DNA from 2 places in the Lactobacillus sp. M44 genome. Region 2 is predicted to be linked to the other one. Evidence: riboswitches for the same ligand, from Rfam matches in the RefSeq annotation. Region 2 holds a riboswitch; the other holds the start of a gene.

Region 1 (6,668 bases), 320 kb from region 2:
AGAAACACTGTATACTTATCGTCAATTACCTAATAATTCTAAAATTGATTGGATTAATTTAGGATATTCTAAATTAACAGATGTGCGCCAAAATACTATTTTATTGCCGACGTGGATTGTTGGAATAGAAAATAAGCCTAATACTAATGTAGTTGTAAAAAGAGTAAATGCTTTTAATGATCAAATAATACAAGATAATAAAAACTAAAAGGGGCAATTAATAATTGGAAGTTTGTGTTTTATCAAGTGGATCTGCTGGAAATTGCAGTTTAATTGAAACTGGGCAACATAAGATATTGATGGATACCGGATTATCTGGAAAAAAGATCCAAAACTTACTTAAAAAAATTGATGTTGATATCAAAGACATTGATATGGCATTTTTAAGCCATGACCATTCAGACCATAGTGGCGGATTAGGTGTATTAATGAGGCGTTATCCGCAAATTAATGCATATACAAATAATGGTACTTGGAAATATTTGGAAGATTCTAATAAAATTGGCAAAATACCTCATATTCAAATGAATGATATTGAACCTGGTCAAACAAAAACTTTTGGAGATTTAGATGTAACTGCATTTGCGACAAGCCACGATGCTGCAGATCCACAATATTATGTGTTTTCTAGTGGTGGAAAAAGAATGGCATTTTTGACAGACACTGGATATGTATCACAAAAAATGGAAGATGTTATCAAAGCTGCAGATGGATATCTAATGGAATTTAATTATGATGATATGATGTTAAGAAACGGTCCATATTCATGGCCGTTAAAACAAAGAATATTATCTGATGTGGGACACTTATCAAATGATGATGCAGCTCAAGCGTTAATTGATGTTGTAGCTAAAAATACTAAGCATATTTTTTTGGCACATCGCAGTCAGCACAATAATGATCAACTAGTAGCGCATGAAACAGCTTATGACACTTTAGTTAAAGGTAATGCGGATATTGATAGTGATGTTAAGATCATTGATACCAATCCTGAAAATCCTACTAAATTAGTTAAAATTTAGATTTTTAGATAATTTTATAATCTTTGTTCATATAATATTCAAATCTTGCATTTAAAATAGCCATAAAAGGAGGATGAAATGGATAATAATCAACAACCTTCAAAAAATAATTCAGTAATTATGAAAGCTGCTGTTGTTGGTGTAATTGCTGGGATGCTAGGTGGTGGGGCATCATATCTTGGGCTATCACAACTTGATGTCTCCCCTAGCACTCCAGAAGTTGGCACTGTTTCAAATGATGCCAAAATTTCTAAAACAGCTGCTAAAAATGCTGGACAGATGACAGGAGCTTTTGAAAAAGTCAAAAATTCTGTAGTTTCAGTAATTAACTTACAAAAACAACGCTCCAAAAAATCGGATGACCCATATAGTGTTTTTGGTGGAAGCGATAATGCTAAAGGTAATAATAAACTAGAGACTTATAGCGAAGGCTCTGGTGTTATTTACATGAAAAATAATGGTAAAGGCTATATTGTAACTAATAATCATGTGGTTTCAGGTAGTGACGAAGTACAAGTAGTTTTAAGTAATGGTAAAACTATTAATGCTAAAATTGTGGGTACTGATAGTGAAACTGACCTAGCTGTATTAACAATTGATGGTCGATATGTCAGTCAAACGGCACAATTTGGTGATTCCAAAAACTTAGCTCCAGCTCAACCAGTTATTGCAGTTGGATCTCCGTTAGGTAGTGAATATGCGACTTCTGTTACTCAAGGAATTATTTCTGCTGCTAATAGAACTATTAGTATTACTAATGATAATGGTCAAGTTACAGGACAAGCTACAGTAATTCAAACTGATGCAGCGATCAATCCAGGAAATTCTGGTGGTCCATTAGTTAATCAAGCAGGACAAGTTATAGGAATTAACTCTATGAAATTAGCTCAAGCTACAGATGGGGTTTCTATAGAAGGGATGGGTTTTGCGATTCCTTCTGATGAAGTAGTCAATATTATTAATCAACTTGTCAAAGATGGTAAGATTAATCGTCCTAAACTTGGAGTTATGGTAGTTGGCGTTAATGAGCTAACCACTTATGGGAAAGATAAGTTGAAGATTCCTTCAAATATTAAAAATGGTGTTTATGTAGACTCTGTTTCTAAAAATAGTAGTGCTCAAAAAGCAGGTATGAAAGTTCATGATATTATTGTAGAAATAGATGGCCATGAAGTTGACGATGTTGTTTCACTGCATAAATATTTGTATCAACATAAAATAGGCGATCAAATCAAGGTAACCATAATACGTGGTGGAAAAACTATGGACTTGAATGTAAGATTGCAATAAATAAATTTGAAAAATATATTAGCGGCAATAGTGCTATAATAGCGCTACTGTCGCTTTTTATTAACTAAAATAATGTGAAACGTTATTAAGTTCGGATTTAACAGTTGTCAAGTATCTAATCTACAAAAGTACTTGTGCACACCTGTGGATAAAACTGTGAATTGTGCATAAGTAACCGATTTACTAAATTATCTATTGTGGAAAATCTGTGAAATATATTTAATAATCTGTTCACAATAAGTTGCTAATTCTTTTTAAAATATTGATATAATAGTAATTATACGAGATAGTTTGTGAACGAGATTAATTGACAAAAAAATGTTAGTAAGTTTTTTGAAAAAAATCAAAGAAATTGTGTTCCCGCAAAATATAGTGGGTAAAACAAGGTAATCACAAAATATAGGAAAAAGTTATTAACAGTTGTGCATAACTTATGTGTATTAGTTGTCAATTCAGTGTATAAAAGGACGAAGTAAAAATGAATATCAAAATAGTATGTGTTGGTAAACTAAAAGAAAAGTACTTCAGGGATGCAATTAGTGAATATCAAAAAAGAATATCGCGCTATGCCAAAATAAGTATAGTAGAAGTTCCTGATGAAAAAGCACCTGAAAAATTAAGTCCAGCTCAAATGCAACAGGTTAAAGAAATAGAAGGTCAAAGAATTTTGAGCAAAATAAAAGACAAAGAATATGTCTTTGTCTTAGCAATTAAGGGTTCAGAATTAACTAGTGAAAAATTTGCAGAGCAAATCAAAGATTTAACTACTTATGGTCATTCTGATTTAACTTTTGTAATAGGTGGATCATTAGGGACAAGTGAGGAAGTCAATAAGCGCGCTGATAAGTTAATCAGCTTTGGAAAATTCACTATGCCTCATCAATTAATGAGGGTGGTTTTAATTGAGCAGATTTATCGTAGTTTAATGATTAACATAGGAAGTCCTTATCATAAATAAAATAAAAGAAAATTATACAAAATTAAACTGCTTGCAAATATCAACCAATCCTTTTTTGTAATAGAAATTACTTTGATTACTGAACGTTGTTTATTTTCATCATATCCATGTGCTAGCATCCCTTGAGCTAGGTTTTCAGCAGAAGTTAGTGCGACTAAAATAGCCTTAAAATACAGTCTTGGTGACCAAATATGTAAATGCACATTACGCATCATTGCAGATGTTTGGATTAATTTAACTGCTTGAAACATTCTAGGCAAGATATTAAATGCAGCTAAAGTTCCATATGCAAACTTACTTGGTAAATGCAGATTTTGTTCAAATGAGCGAACTAAGTTAGCAATGGAAACTGTTTTAAAAACACATGCGGTAGTTAAAACATAAACATAAATACGTGTAAATAAAATTAAAGCATACGTTAGATTGCGTCCTGGTGAAAAATAATAAATAGTTACAAAAGCTACGATTGCTGCAAGTATTGGTGAAACTAATAAAATTAAAATACTTTTTAGTTTTACTTTTTTGATTAATAAATATAATAAACATCCAACAATTACAATTAAACTCATCCATAAGTCTGGCTTAATTGATAATTCTAAGGCAAAAATCAAACACATTAGCATTTTTAAACTAGGATTCATAGATGATATCCTCCGTGTATTTCAAGGCATGATGAGATAGATTTATATGATAATCGCAAAAATCTTCTAGTTGATCAAATTGATGACTAATTAAAATAATTGTTTGGTGCATTTGCTTTTGAGTAGCTTTAATTAGCTGCAATACTAGTTGACTTGACGGTTCATCTAAACCGCTCAATGGTTCATCGATTAATAAAGTTTCATGACCTGATATTAGCATCAATAATATTTGTAATTTCTTTTTTTGACCACCGGATAAGGTATACACAACTTGATTTAAGTGAGTGTTTAATTTTAATAATTTCAAAGTATCAGCTATTTTTTTATCTGTAAAATAGCTATTTTTTCGGTGCTTTTTACTTAATTCGATTTCTTCTTTTACTGTAATCATCAAAAATTGCTCGTTTGCATTTTGAAAAATCTGCGCTACTTTTTGTAAATAAGAGAAACTACGCCGATATTTAATTTCCCGCTTGCAATATTTGATATTACCTTGATATGGCAACATTTTAGTCAAAACTTTGAATAAAGTTGACTTACCAGTTCCATTTTTTCCAGTTAATAAAATAATTTTACTTTTATAAATATTGAGTTGGTTTTGCCTTATTAGCGGAATCCCTTGAGTGATTATAGTGTTTTGAAAAATAAAATTAGTTTTTTGATCAGAAACAGGAATCTCAAAATGTAACTTGATTTTTTGATCTGATTTTTTGAACAACTCTTGTATTTGGAATGAATTTAACTGGGTGATATTTTTATCTGTATCAAATTGGAATATATCACTAACTATTCCCTCATAGTCTGATAATACATGGTCGGTAATAATGATAGTTTTTCCTTGTTGATGCAATTTGTTTAATTGTTTAATCAAAAATTTACGTGCATTAGGGTCGACACTAGCAAAAGGTTCATCTAACAAAAAAACATCTACATTCATTGCAATTAAAACTGCTAAAGCAACGCGCTGTTTTTCACCGCCTGATAAGTTAATGATATTTCGATCTAATAAAGGTTCGATTTCAGTATCTTCTACAGCTTGTTGTAGCCGTTTACTATATTGCGTGCTAACTCCGATATTTTCTAAAGCAAAAATAATTTCTTGTCTAGGAGTAGTCATTGTAAACTGCTCACTTGGATCTTGGAACATCATTGCAATTGATAAGTTATTTAGATTAATGGTGCCAGATAGTAATTTGCCACCATATTTTGGATAAAGTTTAGCAATTAATTTTAATAGAGTTGATTTTCCGCAACCTGTCGGACCTATCAATAAAGCAAAACTATTTTCATTTATAGTTAAAGAAGCATTTTGCAGGATAGGAGTTTTTGAATAAGTAAATGTTAGGTTTTTTATTGTAATTTCATTCATAATTATTTCCCTTCGCTGGTGTTAACCAAGATCAGGTTCAATGGGTATTATCTCAGCCAAAATTGGCACCCCTTCACTGGTATTTTCGTTTTGATTGTACAAAAAAACTCTTATAAAGTCTATTCAAGATCAGATTCAATCACTATACTAGAGTAATACTAAGAAAAAAAGAGATTTTTTATGTCAAAAAGAAAAATAATGATAGTTACATTTGCATTACTACTCTCTAATGCAATGTCTGGTTTAGATAATACAATTATTAATACTGCTCTTCCTAGAATCATTGCTGATTTAAAAGGAATTGAATATATGGGATGGATGGTTGCGATCTTTTTATTAGGGACTGCAGTATCTACTCCATTATGGAGCAAGTTAGGTGAACATATTGGCAATAAGGCAGCTTATCAATTAACAACTTTCATGTTTTTAATCGGAGCTATTTTGCAAGGAATTGCACCTAATATGATGTTTTTGCTAATTTCGAGAATGATCTGCGGCTTAGGCAATGGTGGAATGGTATCAATTCCATATATTATTTATTCAGATCTTTATAAAAACCCAAGGCAGCGTATGAAGACACTAGGTATGGTGTCTGCATTTTATTCAGCTAGCACAATCATGGGTCCCATGGTTGGGGGATGGATTGTTGATGCATTTTCTTGGCGCTGGGTATTTTTTATGAATGTGCCATTTGCGATTATTTCAATTTTTTTGGTGCAATTATTTTTTGTTGAAAAACATAAAGTATACAAAAAGCAAAAAACTGATATTGGTGGAGCTATTTGTTTAACTGCAGGATTGATTTTAATGTTAATTGCAATTGAATTAATAGGACAATCAAGCTTAGGCACTTTATTAGTTTTATTTGCGGCAGCTTTTATTTTCTTTGGCTTATTAATTATTATGGAAAAAAGAGCTCCGGATCCAGTCATACCAGGACGTTTATTTAAAAATCATGACTTAGTTATGGACTTTACTTTATTTGTTTTGATATGGGCTGCAATGGTAGCCTTTAGTGTTTATGCACCTATGTGGGCACAGGGAATCTTAGCTACAACAGCCTTTATTGGAGGTGCTACGCAAATTCCAGCAGCAATTGTTGATATATTTGGATCATTATCAGTAGAGCGCATTAGACGCAAATTAACTGCTCAACAGGCTATTTTGTTGAGTTTAGCAGCATTATTAGTAGGATATATTTTAATGACTACTGGTAATATTATGATGCCTTATTGGTTAATTTTGGTTGCAGGGATGTTTCAGGGATTTGGTAATGGAGTTGTCTTTAATGAATTACAAGTTAAAGTGCAGCAAGATGCTCAATTAAGTGATGTGCCTGTAGCAACATCATTTTCATTTTTAATTAGAATGATTGCTTCTGCAGTTGC
Region 2 (6,668 bases):
CCAAAAATATGATTTAAATGAATTAGGCGCAGTGGTATTAAAAACAACGACTCTAAATGCACGACTTGGCAACCCCCAACCACAAATTGCAGTATTAGATAATGGAAATGCTTTAAATTCAGTTGGATTAAAAAATCCTGGTGTGGATGTAGTTGTTAATGAAAAAATTCCTGAATTACGTAAAAAATATCCAGAGTTACCAATAATTGCTAGTGTTGGGGGTGAAAAAGTTGCTGACTATATAACTATAGCCCAAAAAATTTCTGAAACTGGATTAGTTAATGCACTAGAAATCAACATCTCTTGTCCTAATGTGGACAAAGGTGGGATGGAATTTGGAGTTGATCCAGACATTGCTTATGAATTAACTAAAAAAGTAAAAGCTGTGTCTAAAGTGCCAATTTATGTGAAATTATCACCTAATGTGACTGATATTAAAGTAATTGCTAAAGCTGTAGAAAAAGCTGGAGCAAATGGGATTGTTTTGATTAACACAGTTATGGGAATGAAAATTGATCTTAAAACTCGTCAATCAGTAATTGGCAGACCAATGGGAGGTTATTCTGGTAGTGCAATACATCCAATTGCAATCAGGATGGTTTATGAGGTTGCTCATAGTGTTAATATTCCAATTATTGGTGTTGGCGGAATTGAAACTGCTCAAGATGTTGTTGAAATGTATTTAGCAGGGGCTAGTGCAGTGCAAATTGGAACTGCTCATTTTAAAGACCCTTTGATTTGTCCTCATATTGTGCAACAATTAACACAGTTGATGTTAAAAATGAAAATTAACAGCATAACTGAATTAATTCAAGAGGTTAAACAAAATGAAAATTAGACGTCCAATTATTGCATTAGATTATTCAAGTAGTGAAGATGCTTTAGCATTTTTATCAAAATTTAATGATGAACATTTATTTGTGAAAATCGGCATGGAATTGTTTTATGCAGAAGGCAAAGACATTGTTAAAAAAGTTCAAGATATGGGTCATGATGTTTTTTTGGATTTAAAATGTCATGACATTCCACATACTGTCTATCGAGCAATGCGTGTGATTGGTAGCATGGGAGTTAAGATGACTACGGTTCATGCATTAGGTGGCAGTGAAATGATGCAAGCTGCAAAAACTGGATTAAATGAAGGTGCGTTAATGAATGGGTTTGAAGAACCTAAATTAATTGCTATTACCCAATTAACTTCAACTGATCAATATATGGTCAAAAAAGAGCAAATGCTAGAAGTTAACTTGCAAGAAAGTGTAATCCATTTAGCAAGATTAGCTAAAAAGGCAGAATTAGCTGGTGTAGTATGTTCTGGATATGAAGCTGAACTAATTGCTCAAAGAATGGGTGATAAGTTTTTGCGAATAACACCTGGCATTAGACTAAAAAGTGATTCATATGATGATCAAAAACGTGTTATGACACCACAATTAGCTGCAGAAAATGATTCATCAGCAATTGTGGTTGGTAGATCAATTACACAAGCTCAAGATCCTGTTAAAACTTATAAAAAGATTCAACATCTCTGGGAGGAGAGTCTATGAAAGAAGTTGCAAAAGATTTATTAAAAATAGGTGCAGTAAAATTATCTCCAAATAAGCCTTTTGTATGGGCTAGTGGTTTAAAAAGTCCGATATATTGTGATAATAGATTGACTATCTCATATCCTAAAATTCGTCAGACTATTGCAAAAGGTTTAGCTGCAATTATTAAAGAAAAATATCCTCAAACTCAAATTATTGCAGGGACTGCAACTGCAGGGATTCCACATGCTGCATGGCTTGCACAAGAGCTGAATTTACCTATGATTTATGTACGCTCCAAGCCAAAAGACCATGGGAAAAATAAACAAGTTGAAGGAGTCTTACCTAATGGCGCTAAAACAATTGTTGTTGATGATTTATTATCAACTGGTGGATCTGTTTTAAAAGCAGTTGATGCAACCAAAAAAGCGGGTGCGAATGTTTTAGCAGTTGGGGCAATTTTTTCATATCAATTAAAACAAGTTGATGAAAACTTTGACAAAGCTGAATTACCTTACTTTACTTTAACTAATTATCGAGAGTTAGTTGAAGCTGCTAAAGATATTAATTTTATCAGCGAAAATAATGTAGAGATTTTATTAAAATGGCACCAAGATCCAAAAAATTGGATGGAATAGTTTAATGAAAAAGGCTCCAACTTGGCAAGCAATAGGACATGAGTGGAGTGGTTATGTAGCATATTTTGTTAGTTTATCTACCAGTAGAGATGATAGCTTGTTCATTAACTTTGACAATATGGATGATCCCTAACAATCGAGTATTGAAATTATTTGAATATTAAAAAAAGCCAGTTGTGACTGGCTTTTTTGCTAAGCTTTAGTTCGCTAAGCTCTTAACTAATAAATCTGCTACTTGTCTAGGTGACCATGGGTTTTGTCCGGTAATTAATTGACCATCTTGTACTGCAAATGGACTATATGCACGACGCTTTTCAAAAATTGCTCCATGTTGTTTAGCAACTGTTTCATTTAAAAATGGAATGTAACGTCTTTTGCCACTAAGAATTTCTTCAGTAGTATCAAATCCAGTAATATGTTTATCAGTTACAATGTAATGTCCATCATCATCTTGTAAGTACAGCAATGCGGCAATTCCATGGCATACTGATGTTAAATAACCACCATTTTGGTAAATCCTTAATGAAATTTCATGTAACTTTTTATTATGAGGGAAATCCCACATAACTCCATGCCCACCAGTAAAATAAATTGCTGCATAATCATCTGGATTGATTTCATTGGGATTTAAAGTATCTGCTAATGCTTTTTGACGCCAAATAGGATTATTATACATGTTAAGATCATCTTGACTAGCATATTTAATACTACGAGGATCAATTGGCACATAACCACCATTTGGACTAGTGTAGTCGATTTGGTAACCATTTTTCTCAACGACTTTGATAAATTCTGTTGCTTCACCAAGCCATAGCCCAGTAGCTGATTTGGTATTACCATATTGACCTTTATTTGTTGAAACTATTAAAATTTTCTTTTTCATGTCTTTTTCCCGTATTCTATAAATTGTTTTTTGAATTTAAATTTTCTAATGAATTAGCTAATTGCTTTAATAACTTAATTGAGCCAGTCAAGTGAACCTTATAAAAACGTTCTGTGCCTACTTGATCAACGGATACTAAATGTGCATCTAGTAATAACTTTAAATGGTGAGATACTGCAGGCCTTGAGAGGTTAGATTTTTGAGTTAATTGTGTAACACTCATTGGTCCTTGGCAACACAATGTGACTAAAATATTTTGTCGATTTTTATCTTGCAACATTGCAAAAATCGGCAAACCATCGTGAAATAACCTTAATGCTTCATTTTCTTTCATAAAATCATTTTTTCCTGTGTTTATATGTTTAAGTACTTAAACATATAATATCATCTTTAGACTAGAATACAAATATCTTGCTTATTTTTTATAAAATCGTGGCACCAAGTGAATTTCTGAAATGATCTAATGCCCATTGTTGCCCATGTTCAGTAAAAGTTGCTACTGCATTTTCAGGAATAGTTAATTTATAATTCAAATTATAAGCACTAACAGCAGTATGCAATACGCAAATATCTGTACAAATTCCGGTTAACCATAGATCCTCAATCCTGCGTTCTCTCAGATAATTATCTAAATTAGTATTTTGAAAAGCAGAATAACGATTCTTATTGTATTGATATACATGATCGCTATTTTTGTGTTGGTCGTACCATTTTTTGACATTACCATATAATGATTGACCTTTAGTGCCAACAATACAGTGTGGTGGAAATAGTTTATATTCTGGGCTAAATTTATCACCAGTGTGTCCATCAGTAGGAAAAATCACATAATCTCCATTTTTCAAAAATTTATCTGCTAGAGCCACTAATTCAGGATCTAATTTTTGAGCGGGCTTTCCTGCAGTTAATGCTCCATCATCTGCTGCAAAGTCATAAGTATAATCAATTATCAATAGCGCTTTTGTCATAACATGCTCCTCCATAAAAAGACTCAAATGATAATGACTTAATTTTAGCAAGGATAATGAAATTTTATGAGGAATTAGTCTTGATAAAACTTTAAAATTATTGGGTATAAACTCTTTTTTGAAATAACTTTTTATGGTAGATTATAAAAGTAATAAATAAGTCACTAGGGGAGCTTTAAGCTGAGAATTTACCCTTTGAACCTGAACAAATTAATTTTTGCGTAGGAAAGTGAAATCAATACTTGAGAAATTAATCTCCTTGTTGGCTTATATAGTTGATGAGGAGTTTTTGTATGATAAAAAAAGAAAATAAATGGTCTGTTAGAGCAGTTATCTTAGTTGCCCTAATTGGTGTTGTGATGGGAGCAATTTATCAATATGCTTTCAATCCCTTATATAATGTGATCAAAATTATTGCTACACCCACTGGATTAGCACCAGTAGCAGATCAATTAACTCAAGGTATTTGGTATATGGCAGCACCACTTGCAATTTATTTTGTACCAACGATTGGTTCTGGGACAATTGGTGAAACTTTAGCAGGATTTATTGAAATGGCATTAGGAAGCCAATGGGGCTGGAGTAATTTGCTTGCTGGAGTAGTGCAGGGTATTGGTAATGAAATTGGATTTTTCCCCAAGCAAAAAAGATATGATCGCTTTTCTTGGGCATCTGTTTTAACTGGAGCATTTTTTGCTAATATTGCTGGATTTTTAAGTACTTATTTCTTATATGGATATAGTAAATATCCATTTGGTTTATTAGTTGAAATGTTTATAGTTAGCACATTATCCGCCTTATTTTTCGACGGGATATTGGTAAAGTTAATTACTAAAATGTTTGATCGGATTATGAAGACTGAATAAAATTATATCTATTTTAATAAGAGCGGCTAATTAATAGCTACTCTTATTTTTTATGTTAAAAAATGAACTATAATGAATATAAATAAAAAGATATCGAGGCCATAATTATGGATAATAAAAGAATAACTACAAGATTAATAATGGCTATCTTATCTGCTGGGATGCTGTCTTTTTTAGGTATCTTAGATGAAACGGCTACTACAGTAACATTTCCTACTTTAATTAAAGAATTTAACATTACTACAGATCAAGTTCAATGGATGAATACATTAGTATTGTTAGTGATAGCGATAGTTGTTACATTAAGTTCTAAAATCAGGTTAAAAATCCCAACTAAGAAGATTTTTACGATTGGCGTTTGCTTATTCATGGTAGGGTTAGTCATTGATGCTTTTGCGAAAACTTTTGTATTACTATTATTTGGTAGAATGCTGCAAGGTATGGGAACTGGCTTTGGATTACCTTTAATGTACAATATTATTTTGACCCAAGTGCCCCATAATAAATTAGGTACAATGATGGGACTTGGCACCATGATTACTGCATGCGCTGTTGCATTAGGCCCTGTTTTTGGTGGGGTTGTTACAGATACTTTGGGTTGGAGATATATTTTTATTATTTCAATTCCATTGATTGCAATAGCTTTGATAAGTGGCAATTATTCTATTATGCAAATTAATCAGTTAAAAAATATCAAAATAAAGTTTACACAATGGATTTTGATATCTTTATCATTGATTCTTTTTATAATTGGTTTTACTAATATTGCTAGAAATAAAATATTAAGTTTTCAAGTATTTGGGGTAATTTGTTTAGGTATTATCTGCTTAATTGTATGGATATTTATTGCCCAAAAAGATGTTCATCCACTGATCGATCCTTATATTTTTACTAATCTTAAATTTAGTGGACAGCTATTTGCATACTGCATGGTAAAAACTGTTACCTTAGCTCTGGGCTTTAGTTTCCCAATATATGTTCAAGTTATTAACCATGGTAGTATTTCATTATCTGGTTGGTTAGTATTTCCAGGAGCTGTCTGCAATGCGCTAATGGCATTGGTTGCTGGAAGATTACTTGATAAACATGGTGCAAGAATTCCAATTATTATTGGGATAGCCAATTCCTTAGTTTGGTGTATAGTTATGGCTATTAATGGTAATCATTTGAATAATCTTACAATAATGACTTTATATGCATTATATTATATAGGATATGGGTTAAGTTTAAGCACGCTAATGACTAGCGGATTAACTGCCTTGACTAGTAAACAGCAGGCTCAAGGTAATGCTATTTTTAATACTTTTCAGCAATTTAGCGGCGCTATCGGAACTGCACTTGCAGGGGTGTTAATTGCTATGGGGCAAAAAATAAGATTTATTTCATACAGTAAAGCAACAGCTGTAGGAGTGAAATGGACTTTTATAGCTTTATGTTTTTTAATGATAATCGCTTTTATTAATGCTTTAATTTTTGTACCGAAAAAGCTAAAAAATTATATCTAAAAATGAGAGTAGGTAATGTACAACTACTCTTATTTTATTTATAAAAATAAGCTATTTTTTATAGCTATATGTGATAAAATTAACATATAAAATCACAGGGGGAGTGATAGCTATGAATGAAAGAAATAGAAGCGTAAAAGAAGCTATAGCTAATTGGAATCCACGATATAAACGAAACGTGTATTTATACTTGTGGATTTATGGGATATTAGGAGCAGTAACTGGAATAACTAATGATGCTTTGTTATCATATTTACAAATTGTTTCACCAGGATTGATTTC

Evidence for each region. A riboswitch is a leader RNA that binds a small molecule or an ion and turns the genes downstream of it on or off. The one in region 2 is predicted to bind thiamine pyrophosphate.
Region 1: it holds a riboswitch for thiamine pyrophosphate, as region 2 does, so the genes downstream of both, AC38BG_RS01775 (ATP-binding cassette domain-containing protein) here and AC38BG_RS03225 (ECF transporter S component) in region 2, are expected to answer to the same signal.

What each region holds. Positions count from the first base shown of each region.
Region 1 is NZ_CM176707.1:348,440-355,107, reverse strand. It holds gene AC38BG_RS01800 (two-component system regulatory protein YycI) at 1-208, shown strand, start outside; gene AC38BG_RS01795 (MBL fold metallo-hydrolase) at 225-1,022, shown strand; gene AC38BG_RS01790 (S1C family serine protease) at 1,101-2,312, shown strand; gene rlmH (23S rRNA (pseudouridine(1915)-N(3))-methyltransferase RlmH) at 2,791-3,270, shown strand; gene AC38BG_RS01780 (energy-coupling factor transporter transmembrane component T family protein) at 3,261-3,911, opposite strand; gene AC38BG_RS01775 (ATP-binding cassette domain-containing protein) at 3,901-5,280, opposite strand; TPP riboswitch at 5,270-5,363, opposite strand; gene AC38BG_RS01770 (MFS transporter) at 5,461-6,668, shown strand, end outside.
Region 2 is NZ_CM176707.1:663,977-670,644, forward strand. It holds gene AC38BG_RS03190 (dihydroorotate dehydrogenase) at 1-838, shown strand, start outside; gene pyrF (orotidine-5'-phosphate decarboxylase) at 828-1,547, shown strand; gene pyrE (orotate phosphoribosyltransferase) at 1,544-2,164, shown strand; gene AC38BG_RS03205 (hypothetical protein) at 2,169-2,297, shown strand; gene AC38BG_RS03210 (type 1 glutamine amidotransferase domain-containing protein) at 2,364-3,047, opposite strand; gene AC38BG_RS03215 (ArsR/SmtB family transcription factor) at 3,064-3,381, opposite strand; gene AC38BG_RS03220 (cysteine hydrolase family protein) at 3,470-4,015, opposite strand; TPP riboswitch at 4,172-4,260, shown strand; gene AC38BG_RS03225 (ECF transporter S component) at 4,309-4,881, shown strand; gene AC38BG_RS03230 (MFS transporter) at 4,989-6,386, shown strand; gene AC38BG_RS03235 (MFS transporter) at 6,499-6,668, shown strand, end outside.